DNA from 4 places in the Pseudogracilibacillus sp. SE30717A genome. Region 3 is predicted to be linked to each of the others. Evidence: riboswitches for the same ligand, from Rfam matches in the RefSeq annotation. Region 3 holds a riboswitch; each other region holds the start of a gene.

What was found. A riboswitch is a leader RNA that binds a small molecule or an ion and turns the genes downstream of it on or off. The one in region 3 is predicted to bind S-adenosylmethionine.
Region 1: linked by a shared signal. The riboswitch ahead of metK (methionine adenosyltransferase) and the one ahead of SPD48_RS16735 (methionine ABC transporter ATP-binding protein) in region 3 are both predicted to bind S-adenosylmethionine.
Region 2: linked by a shared signal. The riboswitch ahead of SPD48_RS18890 (YezD family protein) and the one ahead of SPD48_RS16735 (methionine ABC transporter ATP-binding protein) in region 3 are both predicted to bind S-adenosylmethionine.
Region 4: linked by a shared signal. The riboswitch ahead of SPD48_RS05490 (OsmC family protein) and the one ahead of SPD48_RS16735 (methionine ABC transporter ATP-binding protein) in region 3 are both predicted to bind S-adenosylmethionine.

Annotation. Positions count from the first base shown of each region.
Region 1 is NZ_JAXHDF010000004.1:3,720-9,525, reverse strand. It holds gene pckA (phosphoenolpyruvate carboxykinase (ATP)) at 1-1,140, opposite strand, end outside; SAM riboswitch class I at 1,398-1,507, shown strand; gene metK (methionine adenosyltransferase) at 1,652-2,845, shown strand; gene SPD48_RS07030 (GntP family permease) at 2,905-4,248, opposite strand; gene SPD48_RS07025 (gamma carbonic anhydrase) at 4,355-4,882, opposite strand; gene SPD48_RS07020 (class I SAM-dependent methyltransferase) at 4,902-5,462, opposite strand.
Region 2 is NZ_JAXHDF010000016.1:2,568-8,373, forward strand. It holds gene SPD48_RS18880 (diaminopimelate dehydrogenase) at 1-185, shown strand, start outside; gene SPD48_RS18885 (NCS2 family permease) at 768-2,057, shown strand; SAM riboswitch class I at 2,163-2,265, shown strand; gene SPD48_RS18890 (YezD family protein) at 2,430-2,630, shown strand; gene SPD48_RS18895 (aminotransferase class I/II-fold pyridoxal phosphate-dependent enzyme) at 2,840-3,967, shown strand; gene SPD48_RS18900 (bifunctional homocysteine S-methyltransferase/methylenetetrahydrofolate reductase) at 3,964-5,806, shown strand, end outside.
Region 3 is NZ_JAXHDF010000011.1:71,601-77,406, reverse strand. It holds gene SPD48_RS16750 (winged helix-turn-helix domain-containing protein) at 1-88, opposite strand, end outside; gene SPD48_RS16745 (MetQ/NlpA family ABC transporter substrate-binding protein) at 645-1,487, opposite strand; gene SPD48_RS16740 (methionine ABC transporter permease) at 1,520-2,179, opposite strand; gene SPD48_RS16735 (methionine ABC transporter ATP-binding protein) at 2,163-3,182, opposite strand; SAM riboswitch class I at 3,394-3,510, opposite strand; gene SPD48_RS16730 (pyridoxal phosphate-dependent aminotransferase) at 3,569-4,747, opposite strand; gene SPD48_RS16725 (acyl-CoA dehydrogenase family protein) at 4,812-5,806, opposite strand, start outside.
Region 4 is NZ_JAXHDF010000003.1:64,752-70,557, forward strand. It holds gene SPD48_RS05485 (methyl-accepting chemotaxis protein) at 1-897, shown strand, start outside; gene SPD48_RS05490 (OsmC family protein) at 1,062-1,511, opposite strand; SAM riboswitch class I at 1,622-1,727, opposite strand; gene SPD48_RS05495 (response regulator transcription factor) at 2,532-3,254, shown strand; gene SPD48_RS05500 (sporulation histidine kinase inhibitor Sda) at 3,355-3,549, shown strand; gene SPD48_RS05505 (SpaH/EbpB family LPXTG-anchored major pilin) at 3,818-5,806, shown strand, end outside.

The sequences.
Region 1 (5,806 bases), on a different contig from region 3:
GCGTTCTGTCCCAGCTAATTTACTCGTATAACCACTTAGGAAATGATACATCGCCTGTTCTTTAGTTAATTTACTGATAGGTGGCAATGTTCCAGAAGCATCAGCTGTTAAGAAAATAATCGTATTTGGATGGCCAGCGATACTAGGCTGAACAATATTGTCAATGTTTTCTAATGGGTATGCTGCTCTTGTGTTTTCAGTTAAAGATGTATCTTCGTAATCTGGTTCGCGTGTTTCATCATGTAAGACAACATTTTCAAGTACTGAACCAAAGCGGATAGCATTATATATTTGTGGCTCTTTTTCTTCAGAAAGATCAACACACTTTGCGTAACATCCACCTTCGATATTAAAGACTCCATTTGGGCTCCATCCATGTTCATCATCACCAATTAATTTGCGGTAAGGATCAGCGGAAAGAGTTGTTTTACCTGTACCTGATAAACCGAAAAATAATGCGACATCGCCTTCTTCACCTACATTTGCAGAGCAGTGCATCGATAATACATTCTGCTGTGGAAGTAAGTAATTCATGACAGAAAAGATTGATTTCTTAATCTCACCAGCGTATTCTGTCCCACCAATAAGCACAACACGCTTTTTAAACGATATAACGATAAATGTTTCTGAATTTGTCCCATCCACTTCAGGGTCTGCTTTACATGTTGGAGCAGATATAACAGTAAATTCTGATGTATGATTTTTAAGTTCATTCTCATTAGGTGTAATAAATAGTTGGCGAGCAAACAAATTGTGCCAAGCATATTCATTAATTACTTCAACTTGCAAGCGGAATTTTTCATCTGCTCCTGCAAATCCTTTAAATGAAAACAGTTCATTCTTTTCTTTTAAGTGATTAATTACCTTATCATATAACTTATCAAATGACGTTTCATCTAACGGCTGATTTACTGCTCCCCAATCCACAATATTATCAGAAACATCGTCTCGAACGATAAATCGATCTTGCGGTGAACGCCCTGTATATTTTCCAGTAGTAGCCTTAACAGCACCAGTTGCAGTTAAGACACCTTCTTCTCTAGATAAAATTTTCTCTACTAATAATGGAACAGATAAATTGGTGTGCACATTATTATTTACAGTTAATTCTTGATTCATAGACTTTGCTGTCATGTTCATTACACAAACCATCCTTTACAAGTACTTAATTCTGAATATAGTATAACACATTTGATTATATAGTCCATACTAAATGTGAAAACAAAAATAGCTTACTAATTATATATGTAATTTTTGAATTTTTATCCTTTATAATATGCGGATTAACGGTGGTTCGGGAAAAATGTTTACAATATTGTGAATGGAGTAAAAAGAACATAAATTATTCCTGTTTGACACAAATAGACACTTTGAGGTAAGCTAGTGCATAACGGACTCTCTTATTCGGAGTTGGTGGAGGGACAGACCCGAAGAAGCCCAGCAACCATCACATTATGTGAAAAGGTGCTAACCTGATGCAAGGAAATAATTCCTTGAGCAATAAGAGTGAAAGGCAGTATTTCCTTTCCTCTATCACTAGCGGGAAGGATTTTTTGTTTGAACGAATACGAACGAATTATGAATTAAGACTTCCTTTGACCTCTGATGTTTTTGAGCTCCGTGTTACATTAATAAGGAGGCTAATTATAGCATGGCAGAAAATCGTCGGTTATTTACATCTGAGTCGGTTACAGAAGGTCATCCTGATAAAATATGTGACCAAATATCAGATGCTATATTAGATGAAATTTTAAAAAAAGATCCAGATGCTCGTGTTGCTTGTGAGACGACAGTTACCACAGGACTTGTATTAGTGGCTGGAGAAATAACTACTTCAACCTATGTGGACATCCCACGCACTGTAAGAAACACGATAAAAGAAATTGGATATACACGTGCGAAATATGGTTTCGATGCGGAAACTTGTTCCGTTTTAACAGCTATTGATGAACAATCACCAGATATTGCAAGTGGTGTGGATACCGCTTTTGAGGCACGGAAAGAAGGGAAAGAAGAGACCATTGGGGCAGGTGACCAAGGGTTAATGTTCGGCTTTGCTTGTGATGAAACGGAGGATTTAATGCCGCTTCCGATATTTCTAGCGCATCGGCTAGCAAAACAATTGGCAGATGTACGTAAAAATGGAACATTAAATTATCTTCGACCTGACGGCAAGACTCAAGTTACAATTGAATATGATGAAAATGATCAACCGATCCGCGTGGATACGATCGTTATTTCCACACAACATCATGAAGATCTTACATTAGAACAAATTGAAAAAGACATGATGGAATATGTCATCCATCCTGTAGTGCCAAGCTTTTTATTAGATGAGAATACAAAATATTATATTAATCCCTCAGGTAGGTTTGTTATCGGAGGACCGCAGGGAGATGCTGGTTTAACTGGTAGGAAAATTATCGTTGATACGTACGGCGGATATGCTCGCCATGGTGGAGGGGCATTTAGTGGGAAAGATCCTACCAAGGTTGACCGATCGGCAGCTTATGCGGCAAGATATGTAGCGAAAAACATTGTAGCGGCTCATTTAGCTGAAAAATGTGAAGTTCAATTGGCATATGCAATTGGAGTTGCGGAACCAGTATCCATTTCGATAAATACATTTGGTACTGGAAAGGTTGCTGAAGATAAGTTAGTTGAGGTAATTCGTCAGTTATTTGATTTAAGCCCGGCAGGAATTATTGAAATGTTAGATTTAAGAAAACCTATTTATCGACAAGTTGCTGCTTATGGCCATTTCGGACGAGGAGATTTAAATTTACCTTGGGAGAAAACGGACAAAGTTGAAAGTTTACAAAAATCATTATTGAAGTATGTTTAAAAAAGAAGCTTGCCTTATCGTTATATATCAAATAACTGTAAGGCAAGCTTTTCGTTTTATTAACGAATAAATAAACTAAGAACAAACACAACTGCAAAACCAACGAGAGCGATAATTGTTTCCATTACTGTCCAAGATTTCAATGTGTCTTTTACGTCAAGACCAAAGTAACGGTTTACAAGCCAAAAACCTGAATCATTTACGTGAGATGCAATTGTAGCACCTGCAGCAATGGAGATCGTAATTAATCCGAGTAGTGGCCCGGTAATGTTCATAATCTCAATAATAGGAGCAATAAGTCCAGCTGCCGTCACCATTGCAACAGTTGCTGATCCTTGAGCGATTCGAACGATAGAAGCAATGATAAATGCAAGTACAATCGGCGGTAAACTTGAATTCGCCATCATCTCTCCTAAAATATCTCCAATTCCTGAGTCAATGAGTACTTGTTTTAATACCCCACCTGCTCCTGTAACTAAAATAATAATCCCTGCCGGTTCTAACGCTTTTGTAGCGATCTCTTGCACATCTTGGCGACTATATCCTCGCTTTACTCCTAAAAAATAAAATGTTAATAGCGTTGCGATTGTTAAAGCAACAAACGGATGCCCTAAAAATGTGAAAAAGCTACGGATCATATTACCTTCTTCAAATATAACTGCAGATACTGTATTTGCTAAAATTAATACTAAAGGAATAAATATAAGTGTCGCGATCATGCCAAAGCTCGGTAATTCATTATTATATTCCTTTTCTTCAAATTCCATATAGTCCGGAATGCCGACATGAATTTTATTTGAAATATATTTTCCAAAGACCGGACCTGCAATAATCATAGTAGGAATTCCTGCAATAATTCCAAATAGTATTACCCATCCGAGTTCTGCACCAATTAAATTGGCAACCGCAATGGGCCCCGGAGTAGGTGGGATATAACTATGTGTAACAGCAAGACCTGCTAAAAGAGGTATACCATAATAAAGCAATGAACGACCTGTTTTACGAGCTAGTCCATAAATAATTGGCACTAAAATAATGAATCCGACATCAAAGAACACAGGAATTGCAACTATAAAACCAGTAATACCAAGAGCCCATGGTGCTCGATCTTCACCAAATTTATTAATTAATGTTTGAGCAAGGCGATCAGCACCTCCGGATACCTCAAGCATTTTTCCAAACATCGCACCTAGTCCAACGACGACAGCTACAAATCCTAGCGTACCCCCCATACCACTTTCAACAGAAGCAATAACATCACTTAGTGGCATTCCTGTTGCAACTCCTATGGATAAACTAACTAAAAGAAGAGCAACAAAAGCGTGAAGTTTTGTTCGTATCACAAGAAAGAGTAAAACAAATATTCCTGTGATGGCAATCATTATAAGCGAAAAATCTTCCATTTAAAATCCTCCTTCGAAAGCATTATTTATTTAAAACATCGTGATCGCCAAATTTTTTGCTTGAAAATGTGTCGTCCTCTAAAAGTGCTTAGGTGCTTGTTGAGAATTAAAAATCTAAACCTAAATCAGTATTTTCTTTATAATAATCTCTTTTATCCGTATATGATTTTCTTACTCTTTCCATTTCATCTAAATCTTTTTGTGTGAGTTCACGAATAACTTTTGCTGGACGCCCAAATGCCAGTGTATTTGGTGGTATTTTTGTTCCGGGAGATACTAAACTTCCTGCCCCGATAAATGCATTTTCACCAATTTCTGCACCATCCAATAAAATAGTTCCCATCCCGATTAATGCATTTTTACGGATTGTACAACCATGTACAGTAACTTGGTGTCCAATCGTTACATCATCTTCAATAATGACTGGTAGGTTAGGGCTTTGATGGACAAGTGAAAGGTCTTGAATATTAACATTCTTACCAATTCGTGTAGGAGCTACATCTCCACGAATTACCGTTTTGAACCATATACTTGCCCCTTCATCGATTGTAACATCTCCGATAATGGTTGCATTTTTTGCTACGAAAACGGAGTCGTGAATTTTTGGACTGATATTTTTATAATGATGAATCATTTTATTTCCTCCAATATAATTACTTTTTTTGAACCGCTATGACAAAAGGCGGATTATTTTTTTGATTGATGAATTGATAAGTAAGAACAGAAAATTGTTTCTGATCTAATTTGCTTGTAAAATCAATGACTGCATCTTTCTCTTTATTTCCACCTTCGTGTCCATAATAAACAACGATAGCGATGATCGCGTGTTTTTTTAACCGTTGAGCGAGAGAGTCAATAGCGCGGATCGTAGAATCTCTTTGAGTAATAATTTTTTTATCACTTCTTGGCAAGTACCCTAAATTAAAAATAGCACCTGCAATTTGATGTTCAGCTTGGATATATGTATTTATTTTTTCATGACTATCATGAATAAGCTGTACATTTGAACAGTTATTATTCGTAAGCAAGTCCTTAGTCGTTTCAATTGCTTGTCGTTGGATATCGAAAGCAAAAACTTTTCCCGAATTTCCGACAAGTTTACTTAAAAATAATGTGTCGTTTCCATTTCCACTAGTTGCATCCACTACAACATCGCCTTCTTTAATTGTTTCTTTAAGAATTTGGTGTGCAAATGGAATTATTCCTTTCAACATAGAAATTACCTCAACTTTTCTTCATAAATAGAATTTAAGATTTAACTTTTGTATTATAAATAGTATAAAATAAATAAATATTCAATGAAAGCAGTAGCTAGCAGGAATCTTGACAAAGACTACACTATTATCTACAATTCGAGTAGTTAGTGCAATTTTTTTCAAAAATTAAACCTGCTACTAAAATAGTGGTCGTTTAATCAAAGAGAAAGTTGATTAAACTAAAATAATGTATAAAAAATGGAAAAGTAAGGAATGCGTTCAACTATTTAATCAAAATTGATTATACATAAAAATGAACAGAAATCTGATATTAGCTTATCATTATCAATCGTTTAAAAACT
Region 2 (5,806 bases), on a different contig from region 3:
TTATTGAGTTCAGTTTAAAGTTAGATAGCAATCCAGAATTTACTGCAAGTGTTCTAGTTGCATATGCACGAGCAGCATGCCGTCTTCATAAGGAAGGCCAAACTGGCGTAAAAACGGTATATGATATTGGACCAGGTTATATTCATCCTTCATCACCAGCTGATTTAAGAAAAAAGTATTTATAAGTTCATTTTTTATCCAACGTAAGGAATATGCCGCGGTATCTTCTGCATACTAGAGGGATTCTGGTTAGACGGGCTAAGGAACCGCGGCGTTTGCCCTTGGGTAGGGTGATTTTTATTTTTCTACTTGGATTTTTTATTAATGGATCAATGTTTATTTCTTACCAAAGTTAGGTGGAATAGCGGTTTATTATCAAGCTGTTCCTTCTCCTTTCATAAAAAAGTCGGTACATTCTAGTCTTATCTGATTTATACCGGCCTCATTTTACTACCTCAATTTTTATTTTCTTCAATTTTTAAATCAACTTTGTAACAATTTTTTTACTATGCCCAGTTTTCAATCTTAATTTGATTTTTAGCAACTGGTGTAGTTTATTTCTTTCCGTGCATAATAATAGCGTTTACTTATACGGGAAATATAGAAAGATTCTTTCAAAAAAATAGTGTAAACATAATGATTTAAGTTTGAAATATTGATTCGGTTCGATTATGATATTTTTTGGAGTTCAACAATGTTGGACTTACTCGGAAATTCTCATAAACAAATAGGACTAGTTTGAGAATTAACATTATAAGGGGTATAACATGGAACGCTTATTTAAATTAAGACAGTCAGGAACGAATGTAAAAACGGAAATTTTAGCAGGTTTTACGACCTTTTTAACAATGGCATATATTGTTGTTGTAAATCCGGCTATTTTATCGGCAGCAGGGGTGCCATTTGATCAAGTGTTTTTAGCGACAATCATTTCAGCAGTAGTTGGTACACTAATTATGGCCTTATGGGCAAATTATCCGATTGCTATTGCTCCTGGAATGGGAATGAATGCATATTTTGTAAGTATTGTGGCAACACAAGGGGTTTCTTATCAAGTTGTCTTCGGGGCTGTGTTATTGGCAGGGCTCATTTTTCTGTTATTGACATTTACAAAGTTTCGAGAGTTACTACTTGAATCCATACCAGACTCTTTAAAGTATGGAATTACAGCGGGTATCGGACTTTTTATTGCTTTTTTAGGATTAAAAATGTCAGGTCTTGTCGTACCGAATGAAGACACATTAGTTTCATTTGGTGAACCTTCTGATCCTCAGACATTACTTGCGATTGTCGGTTTATTAGTTACCTTAATCTTAGTAGCTCGTAATGTGCAAGGTGCACTATTTATCGGGATGTTTGTAACGGCGATCATTGGATATTTTACCGGGATGCTACATATAGATAAAATTGCCTCGGCACCTCCGCCGGTTGTATTTTTTGATTTAGATATTGCGGGAGTATTTTCTCATTCACTTTATACGGTTGTGTTAGCTTATTTGCTTGTGACCATTTTTGATACGACGGGGACAATGATTGGGGTTGCCGAACAAGCAAATTTAATGAAAGATGGAAAACTGCCAAAGGCAAAAGCCGCATTAACTGCTGATGCAGTTGCGACAACGGTAGGGGCGACGCTTGGGTCAACGCCGTCCAGTGCGTATGTTGAATCATCTTCTGGGGTAGCAGTTGGAGGAAGAACAGGGCTAACCACACTAGTTGTTGCGATCTTATTTTTAATTTCATTATTTTTCTCACCAATTGTAGCGGCGATATCTTCTTTATCAGCGATTACAGCTCCGGCTTTAATTATTGTTGGTAGTTTTATGTTGGCAGGTCTGGCAAATATCAAATGGAAAGAATTTGATGAAGCTTTTCCAACTTTTGCTGTTGTTATAATGATGCCATTAACTTCTAGTATCGCAACAGGGATTGCCGTAGGATTTATTACGTATCCGCTTCTAAAAGTGATGCGAGGGAAGTGGCGGGAAGTCCATCCAATTCTATATCTATTTGGAGTAATTTTTGTCTTGCAGATGATTTATTTTCCGGGTCATTAAGTTTTCAGTAGGATAGATGAGGGTAAAAATTAATTAGCAGAAAAGGTTGACAACTTAAGAAAACAGTGTATAGTTATATTTACAATTTAATTTAAAAGTAATTTTTTCTTATCCAGAGAGGTGGAGGGACTGGCCCTTTGAAGCCTCGGCAACAGACTTTTTAAGTACTGTGCCAATTCCAGCAAGCTAAGTGCCTGAAAGATAAGAAGAGAAATGAATGAATAAATTCGACCTCTTCTTATCATGTAAGAAGAGGTTTTTTAATGGTTATTGGTCTACCAAAATCGTTTCTTTTCTTATTAGGCGCGACAGCTTTACGAGTTAGATTTTTGAACTTGTACTTTAATATTAAGCTGAAGGGGAGATGAGAATTTGAGTAAACTTGATGATGCACAAAAGGATTTTTTAACTGCTAGTTTACGAGAAATCGATTATGGTTCAGTAGTCATTACAGTCCATGATGGGCAAGTGACACAGATTGATACGACGGTGAAAAAAAGATTTCAAAAAAAAGCAAGCCGATTAACAAATCGTAATGTAGAAAGTAATTTAAAAACAACTAAACAATTTTGAGAACATAGGAATGAAAATTTAATATTATGCCGATTAGACAACTAAAGGCATCTTTCACTTTTTATCCAGAAATTCAGGCTGGTAAGGTGATAGATGCCTTTTTTTCTGTTAAGAAAATCTAAAACTTTCTTACTGCTCACTGGCTAAAACCGCGATGTCCTGGGACTGTGCTTACTCGTCCCAATTACTATTTGAAAGGGGTTTGGAGGATGACAGAACGATGTCGAAAAGAAACATTTCTTGTGCAAATTGGAAATCGGAGAGAGGAACATTTTCGGGCGGTAAGTACTCCACTATACTTTTCTACTGCATATCGTCATGAAGAAATAGGATTGGAAAATGGGTACGATTATATCCGCACTGGAAATCCGACTCGTAATGTATTGGAAGAAGCAGTTGCAGAATTAGAAGGTGGTGAAGAGGCCTTTGCAACATCCTCTGGTATGGCGGCTGTTCAGTTAGTATTTTCTCTATTTGATAAAGGATCACATTTTATTTCATCGCGTGATATATATGGTGGGAATTACAGATTGTTTGATTTATATGAGAAAAAATATGGATTTGAATTTTCTTATTGGAACGGAACGAATTACGAAGAGCTTGAAAAACTTATTCAAGATCATACGAAAGCAATTTTTATAGAAACACCGACAAATCCATTAATGCAAACGGTAGAGTTAAAGAAAATTTCGGAGATAACGAAACAATATGGAATTTTGCATATTGTGGATAATACGCTCTACACTCCTTATATCCAGCGGCCGTTAGAAGAAGGAGCTGATATTGTGCTCCATAGTGCGACAAAGTATTTGGCTGGACATAATGATGTGTTAGCAGGACTTGTCATTTCAAAAGGTGAGAAGCTTAATGAGGAGTTACGCATCTTACATAACTCAACCGGAGCAGTTCTCTCACCATATGATTGTTGGAGCCTCATTCGAGGGATGAAAACATTGGCACTTCGGATGAGGCAGCACGAATCAAACGCCAAGCATGTTTTAGAATATTTAAAGAATCATCCACTTGTAACAGAAGTATATTATCCGGGACGAGGCGGGATGCTTAGTTTTGAAATTATTGATTCATCCCTCGTCTCTCCATTCTTGCAATCATTAAAGTTATTTACATTTGCAGAAAGTTTAGGTGGGGTAGAAAGTTTCTTAACGTATCCTATTACGCAAACTCATATGGATATTCCAGAAGAAGTACGTGAATCATACGGTCTATCCAATCGACTGCTTCGTGTCTCGGTTGGAGTAGAACACGAGGAAGATATTATTGCCGATCTTGAACAGGCATTTGAAGCAGTCTCGAAATTGGAGGTGACCTATCGTTGACATTACGGGCCGAATTACAAGAGCGCATATTAATTGCAGACGGTGCAATGGGAACCATTCTCTATTCACATGGAGTAGATCGTAGCTTTGAAGAATTGAACCTCACTCACCCGGAACAAATCCAAAATGTGCATGAAGCATACATCAATGCTGGAGCTAACGTGATACAGACGAATACTTATGGAGCAAATTATATTAAACTTGCACGCTATGGATTAGAAGAACAAGTGAAGAAAATTAACCAAAAAGCAGTTCAAATCGCGAAAAAAGCGAGCGATCAGCGAGTTCATGTTTTAGGAAATATCGGTGGCATTCATGGGGCGCAAACAATTCTTGAATCAGATGAAGAAATAAAGCGAAGTTTTCGAGAACAGTTATATTGCTTGCTGTTAGAAGGTGTCGATGGACTTATATTAGAAACGTATTACAACATGGATGAATTAAAAACGGTCTTGCAAATTGCTCGAGAAGAAACGGATTTACCAATCATCACCAATGTCTCAATGCATGAGCCAGGGGTTCTTGAAAATGGAACGCCACTTGCAGAAGCATTAAAACAGTTAGAGGATCTCGGTGCTGATGTCGTTGGGGTGAATTGTCGATTAGGACCATCCCAAATGGTTACATCACTTGAATCAGTGCCTTTATTAGATAAAGCCTATTTAGCTGCTTATCCAAATGCAAGTATTCCAGCTTATCGAGATGGTGTGTTGTTTTATGAAAATGAACCAAATTATTTTACAGCTTGTGCTCGTGATTTAAGGGAACAAGGTGTTCGTCTGATTGGTGGCTGCTGCGGAACTACGCCAGAACATATTCAGGCACTTGCTGTAGGGGTTGAAGGACTCTCACCGGTTATTGAAAAAACAGTGATTAAGGAAGAACGAATTGAACTAATAAGTTCGAAGGGACATACAGAAGAAACATTAACTGAAAAAGCAAAAAAACGACATACGATCATTGTAGAGCTTGATGCACCAAAGCATTTAGATATTACTGAATATATTAATGGGGCAAAAGCTTTAAAGGAAGCAGGAATTGATGCCATAACACTTGCTGATAATTCACTAGCAACTCCTAGAATCAGTAATATAGCCATTGCAACTATCCTGCAGCAACATGGAATCAAACCGCTCGTCCATTTAACATGTCGAGACCGAAATTTAATTGGTCTGCAATCGCATTTAATGGGTCTTCATACACTTGGAATAAATGAAATTCTTGCGATAACAGGTGACCCGACTAAAATAGGAGATTTTCCGGGAGCGACATCCGTATTTGATGTCAATTCATTCAAACTGATTGAACTTATTAAAAAAGGAAATAAAGGAATCTCTTTTTCAGGAAATTCGTTACGAGAAAAAACAACATTTAATGTCGCGGCAGCATTTAATCCAAATGTCGCTAATGTGGAAAAGGCAGTTAACCGACTAGAGAAGAAAATTACAAGTGGTGCTGATTATATTTTAACTCAGCCAGTATATAGTAAAGAAAAAATAATTGAATTAAAGAGAGCTACCGCACATATAGAGACACCTATTTTCATAGGAATTATGCCGCTAACTTCAACGAAAAATGCTGAATTTCTTCATCATGAAGTTCCAGGCATTAAATTGACGGATGAAGTAAGAGTACGGATGAAAGCAGCAGAAGGAGATCGAGCTCAATCAACCGCTGAGAGTATCGCTATTTCAAAAGAGTTAATCGAAACAGCATTAGAGAACTTTAACGGAATTTATTTAATTACTCCGTTTATGCGCTACGACATTTGTGTAGAACTTGTAAAATTTATTCATAGTAAGACAGGAGTAGGAGCCGTAGAACAAAAGGTAGCGGCAT
Region 3 (5,806 bases):
AAAATTTTAACAAGAGAAATTCCTTTCTTAATAACGTAACTTCCGTACCTTCTAAAGTTACAGTATAATCCTCCTGTGAAAATTTCATTGGTTTTCCCTCCCGCATAAAAACGTACTCTCCAGATTCTCTGCTTTAAATTTTAATTAGACAAAACGTGCTTTATCCTTTTCCATCTACGATAGCGGAACTAAGATGTATATCCCTGTCTATGCATTCTTTATTAATAACAAGTATGTCATAAACTTATTTATTACAGCGTTCCGGCCAAGTTGTTAAATAAACCATAATAACAATCTTTAGTAATTTATATACTACCATATTTCTCATTATTGTAATGATGTTTACATAATAAATTCCAGTAAAAATAACCACTAATTCTACAATATTTTAAGACACAAAAATTTTAACAATATTTGTTACAAAAAAGTATCTGAAATCACAATTCAAGGGTGGAATGATCTTTATACCTTTCTAATTTGTATAAATAGTAGCAAAAAAACAACGGCTACTAACCGTTGTTTTAAATATAAATATTGTTGAGTTTTAGATGTCTCAAAAATTTTTATTCCTCTACTAATTTGAACTTCAGAATGAATCTTTGATTCTATCAAACCCTAACTGCACCGTACAGCCTACAATGTGCTTACTTTTTCATCCATTCCGGTTTTCCGAACCCTTGGAACTCCTCATCCATAATTTTTTCAAATTCAGGTGATTCGATGACTTCTTTAATATCTTGCGCCCAAGAAGCATCTATGTCTTTTGTGTTTACAACAACACGATTACGGTAATCATCCGGCATTTCTTCAAGCGCGAGGGCATCAAGTAAATCAAAATCAGCAGCAAGCGCGAAGTTCCCCGGAACAGATGCTAAGTCTTCACTATCAACAGTACGTGGTAACTGCCCTGCTTCAATTTCATGAAATTTTAAATTTTTATAATTTTCCTCAATATCTTTAACAGATGCTGTTAATGGATCCACATCATCCGAAATTTTGATTAATCCTTCATCTTGTAACATCACTAACGTTCTTGCTAAGTTCGTTGGATCATTCGCAATAGTTATTGTACTGTTATCTTCAATCTCATCTATTGAATCATATTTATTTGAATACAAGCCCATTGGTGCGGTAGGAACAACGATTAATTCGGATAAATCCATATTGTTTTCTTCTGCAAAAGCTTCATAATAAATTTTATGCTGGAATAAGTTTGCGTCAATATCTCCATTGTCGAGAGCATTATTTGGCTGGATATAATCACTGAACTCAATGTTTTCCACTTTATAGCCTTTTTCCTCTAACAGTGGCTTAATCGCTTTATTTACCATATCACTGTAAGGTCCTGTTGTTGCTCCAAACGTAATTTTATCTTTTGTATCAGATTGGTCTACTGAATTTTCATCTTCTTTTTTGTCATTTCCCCCACATGCCGCAAGAATGAGTACGATACATGCAGTAAGTAAAAGTATGCTTAATTTTTTCATGGTTGTTATCTCCCTATCTATCTTATAATTAACTATCGTTTATTCACTTTCTTAGCGATTAGGTCACCAGTAAACTGAATTACTTGTACTAAAACAATTAAAATAACTACTGTTGTATACATTACGGTGTTATCGTATCGATAATAGCCATATCGAATTGCTAAATCTCCAATCCCACCTCCTCCAACGGTTCCTGCCATTGCAGAATATCCTACTAAACTTATAATCGTAATCGTAAGTCCACTAATAATTCCTGGTTTTGCTTCTGGCAAAATAATGTCCTTAATAATTGTCCAAGGTGTCGCTCCAACAGAAACAGCTGCTTCTATAACGCCCCGATCGATCTCCCGAGCTGAAGATTCTACAATTCTAGCAAAAAACGGTATTGCTGCTACAGATAAAGGAACCGCTGCAGCCGTCGGACCAATTTGCGTACCAAGTAAAAAGTTCGTAAATGGCAATAAAAAGACGAGTAAGATAATGAAAGGAATCGAACGAACGAGATTTGTTACAAGTCCAGCTACAATTTTAATGAAACGGTTTTCCAATATGAGTCCATTGTCCGTTGCATAGAGAACAATTCCAAGTGGCATACCGATTACAATAGCTACTAAAACAGCAATCCCGACCATGTATAAGGTTTCGAAAAATGCTTTATTCAGTTCAGGTAATAATTCAATGAATGTTTCCATGCTGAATCACCTCGACTTGTTTCATCCGTTTTTCTAAATAATGTATTGCCTGTTTAACATCTTCCGATTTTCCTTTTAGTTCCATAATAAAGATTCCAAGCGGCTCTTCTCTAATATATTCGACTTTGCCATGCAAAATATTTCCGCTTACTGGATATGCTTGTAACATATCAGAAACTACTGCTTCGTTTGCAATCGTTCCCTCGAACTGCAATTTTATAATTGTCCCTGTACAGGCTGCTTGTAACTCTGCCGGAATCGTAAACTGAAGTACTGTTTCAATAAAGTTCTTCGTCAATTCATTTTGCGGACTGGCAAATACATCATATGTTTTTCCTTCTTCAATCACTTTTCCATTTTGCATAACGGCACAACGATGACAAATTTCTTTAACGACTTCCATTTCATGTGTAATCAATACAATTGTAATTCCAAGCTCTTCGTTAATTTTCTTTAATAAATGTAATATAGACTTTGTTGTGCTTGGGTCAAGTGCAGAGGTTGCTTCATCAGACAGTAATACTTTCGGATTGTTTGCAAGTGCCCGTGCAATACTCACTCGTTGTTTCTGTCCTCCACTTAATTGTGCCGGATAATGATCTGCTTTATCAGCAAGACCGACCAATTCAAGTAACTCTTGAACGCGCATATTTCTCTCTTCAGGAGGTATTCCGGCTACTTTTAATGAAAATGCGATATTTTCAGCAGCAGTCTTAGATGAAACGAGGTGAAATCCTTGAAAAATCATTCCAATAGATTGACGTGCTTTTCGCAATTCTTTTATGGATAATAACGTTAAATTCACTCCGTCGATAAAGATTTCTCCATTCGTTGGACGTTCTAATAAATTGATACAACGGAGCAATGTACTTTTCCCGGCACCACTATATCCAACAATCCCATATATTTCCCCTGATTTTATATGCAAGGAAACATTATCCACACCAATGACGTTCCCTTTTTTCGATGGATAAATTTTTTCTATATGTTCAAGCTTGATCATTCTATTTCCCCCTAGCTGAAACACCTTAGACTATTAAAGTACTAGTTATGCTTGCGAAACGATTCATTTTTCGCCCTGGCTTTTTCCACGCTTTTTAACAACATCTTGCTTACTAACCTGTTCACTATAAATAAGAATTATAGTTTTACCTTTTATGAAATCATTAAAAAACCCTCTTTCCATTCGAAAGAGGGGTTCATTTTATTAGCTACCCTTATCTCTCAGAATGCAAGCAATCATTCTGCAGGAATTAGCACCAACTCCTAACCAAATAGGAAGGTTGCTGTGATATCATTGGGCCTGAACCCTCCATCACTCTTGATAAGTTTCATTTAATTTAATAATATTTATGTTACTAACCTTATCGTATTTTGTCAAACGATTAGTCACTTCCTAAAAATCCCAAGCGCTCCAATTCGTTCAACTGCTTCACGTAAACGATCTTCTGTATCAAGTAAGCCAATTCGAACATAACCTTCACCTAATGTTCCAAAACCATTTCCAGAAGCGACCACGACATGGGCTTTTTCTAATAATAATTCGGCAAACTCATCCGATGTGTATCCATCAGGTACTTTAAACCATGAGAAAAATGTCCCTTTAGGAGCCTCAACCTCCCAGCCGATCTTATGTAAGCTTTCAACTAATACATTTCGTCTCCGCTCATAAATATCGACCAATTCACTTACGAAAGAAAGGTCTCCCGAAATGGCTGCAGTGGCGGCTTCTTGGATCGCTCCGAATAAACTCGTAAACAAATGATCTTGCAATAAGTTGATCGTTTTAATCACAGACGAGTTACCGACGGCAAATGCGACACGCCATCCTGCCATATTGTACGTTTTCGATAATGTATACATTTCAATTCCAATATCTTTTGCTCCTTCAGAACTTAAAAAACTTGGCTGTTTGACACTATCAAATCCAATGGCCCCATAAGCAAAATCATGTACGACACATATATTATGTTTTTTCGCAACCTCTACGGTCTCATCAAAAAAAGCTCGAGTTGCAACTCCTGCAGTCGGGTTATTCGGATAGTTTAAAAACATAACTTTCGCCTTTTGCAAAATATCTTCACTTATTTTGTTATAGTCAGGTAAAAACCCATTCTCGGCAAGAAGCGGCATAAATTCATGTTTAGCATTTGCTAATGCAACTCCTGATAAATAATCAGGATAGCCAGGATCCGGTAATAGCGCCGTATCTCCAGGGTTTAGTAAACATTGACTCAATTCAAACAAACCTATTTTTGAGCCAAACATGAGCGCAACTTCTTCATCAGGATCTAGATCAACGTCGTATTCCTTTTTGTAAAAGTCAGCTACTGCTTGTCGAAAATACGGAAACCCTTGAAACGGAGAATATTTATGGTTAATCGGATTTTCCGCTGCCTTTTGTAATACTTTCACGATATGATTAGGCGTTGGAAGATCGGGATTCCCCTGCCCTAAATTGATGACATCATGCCCCTCATCTACCAATTCACGTACCCTTTTTCCAAGCTTTGCAAAAAATTGATCGGGAAGTCGCTGAATTGCATCAGACTGCTCAAACACTTGCATATAAGCCCTCCTTATTATCTAATACATCTTCTTATATTTAAAATTACCTTAATCACGAGCAATGTCAAGCGTATTTTGATATTGATTTTCCTGCAAGTGCCATAATTGTCATATCATCCATTGGCGGATTATGAAGACCGGCACGTACATCTCGATAATAACGTTGTAACGGACATTTGGCCGATAAACTGCGCGCTCCGACAATTCGCATTGCAAGATCAACAATTTCTAAAGCTTTGTTTACGACCAATAATTTGGCTGCAGCAAGCTCTTCTTTCATCCCATTTCGAGTGTCTTCATTGCTCTCATCCCATTTTTTTGCAACAGAATATAGAAATGTGCTTGCTTCAAGTACGCGTAACTCCATTTCACCAATCTTCTGCTTTACAGCTGGGATGTCAGAAATAGTTCCTTGAATACTACTTGGTGAATAAGATAGCGCAAATTCAATTGCATATTTTTGAGCTGCTTTTGCAATCCCTAAATAACACGCCGGAATATGTAGCAGCCACCCTTGTGCTCCTTTATCTCCAGGTGTGATGTAGTGAAGAAAATCTTCTTTTTGTAATTTCACATTTTCTAAAATCAAATCATGACTTCCAGTTGCTTTCATTGCAATCGAATCCCACGTCTCATCGACTGAAACACCAGGCAGACTTTTCCGAACTAAAAAGCTTCCTACTTTATCTGTCCCTTCAATCGAAGCACTGACACCAATATAGTCGAGGATAGGTGCTAATGTTGTAAACGTTTTTCGGCCATTTACTATCCATCCATCTTCTGTTTCTTGCGCCACTGTTTCTGGTCTACCACCTCTTGTGGGGCTTCCAGTTGCTGGTTCTGTAGCAGCATTGTTCATCAATGCTCCTTTTTCAATGACATCTTTCGTAAATTTTTCATATGTTGACTCATCCCAAGCATGTGTTTCACCTGTATGTTTTGTAATTCCCATATGCCAACCGATGGATAAAGCGGTTGAGCCGTCATATTGTGCAATAATTTCTTGCATTTTAACCATTTCATATAAAGATATGCCTAATCCCCCATATTCTTTTGGAA
Region 4 (5,806 bases), on a different contig from region 3:
ACAATAACAAGCCGAACTGAAGAATTAAATCAGTCTTCTAATGAGGTAAAGATTGGATCTGATCAGATAGCTACTACGATGGAAGAAATCGCATCTGGAACTGAAACACAAGCTAATGGTATTAGTGATTTAGCCACAACAATGCAGGATTATGCAAAAGAAGTTGAGAAAGCAAATGAACATGGAGAACTTATTTATGATTCTTCTAGAGAAGTCCTAGGCATTACAAATGAAGGTAGTCAGTTGATGGAATCTTCTAAACGTCAAATGGGTAAAATTGATCAAATCGTTCAAGAGGCTGTGGAAAAAGTAAAAGGATTAGATGCTCAATCACAGGAAATATCGAAGTTGGTTTCTGTTATCCAGGATATTGCTGAACAAACGAATTTGCTTGCTTTAAATGCTGCTATTGAAGCCGCACGAGCTGGGGAACATGGAGCAGGCTTTGCAGTGGTTGCAGACGAAGTTAGAAAACTGGCCGAACAAGTTTCAGAATCTGTCACAGATATTACAACGATCGTATCGAATGTTCAAACAGAATCAAACTCAGTAACCAATACCTTGCTAGACGGATATAAACAAGTAGAGCAAGGTACAAATGAAATTGAAACAACAAGTGAAAAATTTGATGGAATTAATAAAGCTGTTACCGACATGGTCGACAATGTAAAAATTGTTTCTTCAAGTTTGGCTAGTATCGCGACAAATAGCTATGAGATGAATGGCACGATTGAAGATATTGCGGCAATTTCAGAAGAATCAGCTGCCGGAGTGGAGCAAACCTCTGCATCCACACAACAGACTAGTGCTGCAATGGAAGAAGTAGCTGTGAACTCAAAAGAATTAGCGAACTTAGCCACGGAATTGAATGACCTGGTTCATCACTTTAAACTTTAATACATGAAAAATAGAAATTATGGTAGTGGTAAAAAATCATCGATGACAAAATTGTTTTAGAAGGAATACTTCTAACAATGCCGTGCGTAAGTATTAGTTTACGATTGAAGTAGAATCCTTATTGAAAAGGCTTATGGTTTATATTTCCCATAAGCCTTTATAATCTAGATTGTTGCTTGCTTATTTTCTGTATGAATCACACGTGTTCCCGTGAGTGTATCTTTGACTGGGCATACTTGATCAACATGAGCAAGTAGTGCATCAATATTTGCTTGCGGGGAGGGTGATTTCAGTGAAATCGAATAACGGATTTCTTCATAACCGGGACGTACATTTGGATTTTTCCCTAAAAAGCCATCTGGATCCAGGTCCCCCTCGAGATGAACTTCTACATCTTCTACTTCCACATCAATTTTCCCTGCAAAAGATGTGACGAGCACATTAATGCAACCACCGAGTGCTGCTAATATGTATTCCACAGGGTTTGGTCCTTTGTCTGTTCCTCCTAGACTAGGTGGCTCATCGATGATTACTTCCTTTCCACCAATGTCTGCGATCGATAATACTCCTTCTTTTGCCCATTTTACATCTGATTTAAATGTTACTGTTGCCATGTTAATTCCTCCTTCATTTTTTAAATAAGCCGCTTTTTCTTATTTTGAAGAAGAAAAATAAAAAGCCCTCTTCCGACTAGAAGAGGGCTAAATATATAATTTGATTCCCCTTCTCATCTTTCAGACAATGGATAGTCTGCTGGAATTGGCACAGTACTGATGCAGTCTGTTGCCGAGGTATCGTAGGGCCAGTCCCTCCACCTCTCTAGATAAGAAAATTGCGTTTATTTAATTAGTTACTAATATATACGAGTATAATAATAATGTCAATCATTTTTATCGGGTTAATTGGTTTTGGTTTATAAAAAAATAATTAGTTAATATTTGGAGGGCTGGTTCTGCAAATAGAACCGTTCTTTTGTTTTGTATTAATCTTCTTATTTTTTCAATAAGGAACGGCCTATATGATTAAAAACAACTATTAAAATATTTATTTGGCAAGAGTTAAGTAATGGTACCAAATTCTTATATAAAGAAAATAGGTCTGGTTAAATATATTTATAAATCGGTAAAACCTCTTATGGGATGAATTGTTTTCTACATAGAACTTATATAAATCATGGTAGGTAGAATTAAAAAACTAAAGTGTATAGGTTTCTATTTAACTTTACACAAACTTTTAAAAACCAAACTATAGCCTAAAGAACTAATACTTTATTCCAGTAGGTCATAATGACTGGTCCTTAATAACTTTTCAATTCCCATAAATTAGAACTGTTAAAAAATATAAATGTTCGTGTCGAATAGAGTAACGTAGCTAAGAAACGTTTGAATGATACAATTTCATGTCTATTCTATTAAAATATATTTACAAATATACAATTCAAATAGAAAGATATGTATTTTTATACCTCTTAAGGGTGATTTATTTGTCGAGTAAAGAGAGTATAATTATGCATAAGTATTTCCTTGAAACTAAAGGATTAGTGTAAAATATGTAATGAATTATATCTATTATGGATGTTTAATAATTCGATGTTATATTTATAAAATTTCATAATGTTAAGGTGTGATTAAATTTTGGATGGTAAAGAGAAAATAACAATCGCATTAATAGACAGTCATAAGTTATTTCTCGATGGTTTAAAAAAAATCTTAGAATCAATATCTTTTATAGAAGTAATTGCTCTTGGAAAATGTAAGCATGATGCTTTAAAAGTCATAAATACATTTAAACCAAATTTGTTAGTAATCGACGTACAATTGGTTGAGTTAAAAAATTTAAATCAATTTAATACACCGGATACTAAGATCATCTTATTATCAGGAAATGATTACGACGTTGACTATATGATAGAAGCACTTATTTTAGGTGCCCGAGGGTTTTTATTAAGGTCAATGCAAAGTGAATTATTAATTGACGCAATGTTATCCATAGTTGAAGGTAAATATTGGCTACACCCGAATGTAAGTGATGGTTTAGCTAAAGAATTCACAAAATTACGAAGGAAATATCAATTGAAAGACCTAGATAGTGACATTCAAAGACCATTACATATATTAACGATTAGAGAATGTGAGATATTAGAGCTTCTTGTTGAAGGCGATAGTAATCTGAAGATTGCAGAAAAACTTGGGATCACTGAGTATACAGTCAAAACTCATGTTCGAAACATATTAGGGAAAATGCATGTAAATGATCGTACAAATGCAGTACTATTAGCCATTAGAAATGGCTGGGTAAAAATAGAAAGAGTAAATAACGGTGTTAGAAATGAAAGGATAGAATATCTAGAGCCGTGATAAATGGTTAATACTTCACTGTAAATTCAATATAATTGTTATTTTTACATATTTGAAAGAAATATAGTGTTTATATTACTAGGGTAAAGGATGACTACAAATGAACAACTTAGATGATCGTTTGTTAGTTCATGCATATTTAAAAGCAAAAGAATTAAATTTAGAATCTGAATTTATAAGTTTACTCGAAAAGGAGTTAAACAAAAGAGGACTAATTGTTTCTGATGATTTAAACCAATTAGTCTTTTTTCATAAGAGTAATAATAAAAAGCTAGTAAAGCTAAGGATGAAATAACGACTTTGGAATAAAGTATTGAATAATCCATCAGTTACTATCGCCGTTTTGAAATAATAAAACTGCAAACGACTAACTTCAATTTATTTGAAGTCTGACTCACATAGATTATGGCATTAAGGGTGGTGATAATAGGTAATCAATGCATGAAATTTTCGGCAATTCTATTGACTAAAAAAATGTAAGAGGGTGATTTTTTTAGCTTGAGGTTTTTACCAAGACTGTGACCGTAAAGTGATGGATTTTCTTCTAAGGAGGGCAAAATATTGTGAAAAAGGTATTTCCACTGATTCTAATTATTATGCTAATAAGTTCACAATTTGGATTATCAGCTATTGGGCAGTCAATTGACACGGATCAAGAAAACTTTAAGATTATAGCTGAACCTAGTTCTACGACTGAAAAAGCGGTCATTAATGTATCTGTATTAAATAATGCGATGGATCGTGTTGAATTGTCACTCTCCGAAGATGCAAAAGTGAACATAGAAGCTACAAAAGAACTAGCTGGAGACAATGTTACGATCACGTACGATAAAGAGAACTATAAAGTCATCCTAAATAGAGTAGATGACCAACCAATAGTAGATACAAAAATAGTCTTAACAAATCTAATTGAAACAAACAAGCTACATATTCGAGGCATTATAGATGGTGAGATGACTAACACTCAAGAATATGTATTTACTGTTGATAAAGTAATAGCTGCAAATGATGAAACCTCTACAAGATCAGAAGACGAGCAAAAAAATGAGGATGTAAAGACCTCAGAGCCGGAAAGTAATAAGGAAAGTATAGAAAATGAACGTGAAAAACAAGATTCTGAAAAATCAATGAATGGAAATGAGGAAGACAGTGCAGCGACTAATGAGATTACACCTTTTTCCGGGAATTTAAACGTAGATATTGATATTTCCCCAGTGAAAAATAAGGTGTTGGCAGGAAATGATGCTGTATATAACCTTGTTTTAAAAGTTACTGGTTCACGTTCTGAATTTACAAATGCAAAAATAATAGTTGATTTACCTATTAAAGAGTTTACAAACTTTACACAAGATGTCAGTGAATTAATCATTGACGGAGTGACACCAACTTACGATGAAACAAGTCATCAATTAATCTATGAGTTTGATTCTATCAAACCTGGTAGGTCCTATGAAACGCTCATAAAAGTAAATACGGAAAATGGTCTTTCTCCGAATAACGCAGATTTAGCGGCACAAGCATCTTTTACAGCAGATAATCAGTCAGAAATTACAGATGATGCAACTGTTTCAATCGATGCATCAAGTGCAGTGTCTGTATCGAAAAAATTTAAGGAAGCTCGTTTAAGTGGAGAAGTAAAGAAAGCACCATTTCCAAACAGTTATACGATTTGGGATATTAAGGTGAGTATACCGAAAAAAGATGTAGGTCAAATGTTTATCAAAGAAGGTTCAAAAATTGTCATTAAAGATACATTTAGTAATGGATTAACTTTTTATGATGTCATGAATGACACTCCACAACCTACTGTATCTGGCCGCACATTAACATGGGAGATTGATGCACCAACATTTGAGCAACAAATGGAAGCGGACAGTGAATTCTTTACGATGGATTTACGAGTACGTTTGCGAGTCAATAACGATGAAAGTTTAATAGGGACGACTCAAGAAAATAATGTTAGCACTAGCGTTACTTTTATCGATGATCAAGTCAAAACGGATGCAGCGAAGGATTCGATTACGATTGTAAGTACGGAACAGGCAAATGGTGATATTGAGGGAGCTTGGTATGTACCAACACATGTAGGACCGCTAAATGGAAACGGTGGCATTGCTTCAAATGATTTAAAAAACCCTAATCCTGATGTATACGATGACGCTTACTTAGGGTTTAGTCATGGAATTGCCCCTTTAAACGAAAGTGAATATGGAGATTTTCAAAACTATACGACCATTTTTCGCATTGATTCAAACCTGATCTTGGATAAGATCACTACCCCTGGAAGATTTGAGTACAGACCAAATAGTAACTTTCCGTCAGGGATCCCATTAGCTGAACAGCCCCGTTATAATATTGTGGCCTCTGTTAATGGAGTAGAAAGAGTTTTGGTAGAGGATGCTGAAAATAATCGGGAGTATACTCGAGGTGATCTAGGGTTATCTGAAACGGATAGAGTGGATTATATTAAATACGATTTTACGTATGCACCATCGGGGATGTTAAATATTGGTCGTCCTAATTACTATTTTGAAGTACAGAAAGGGTATACG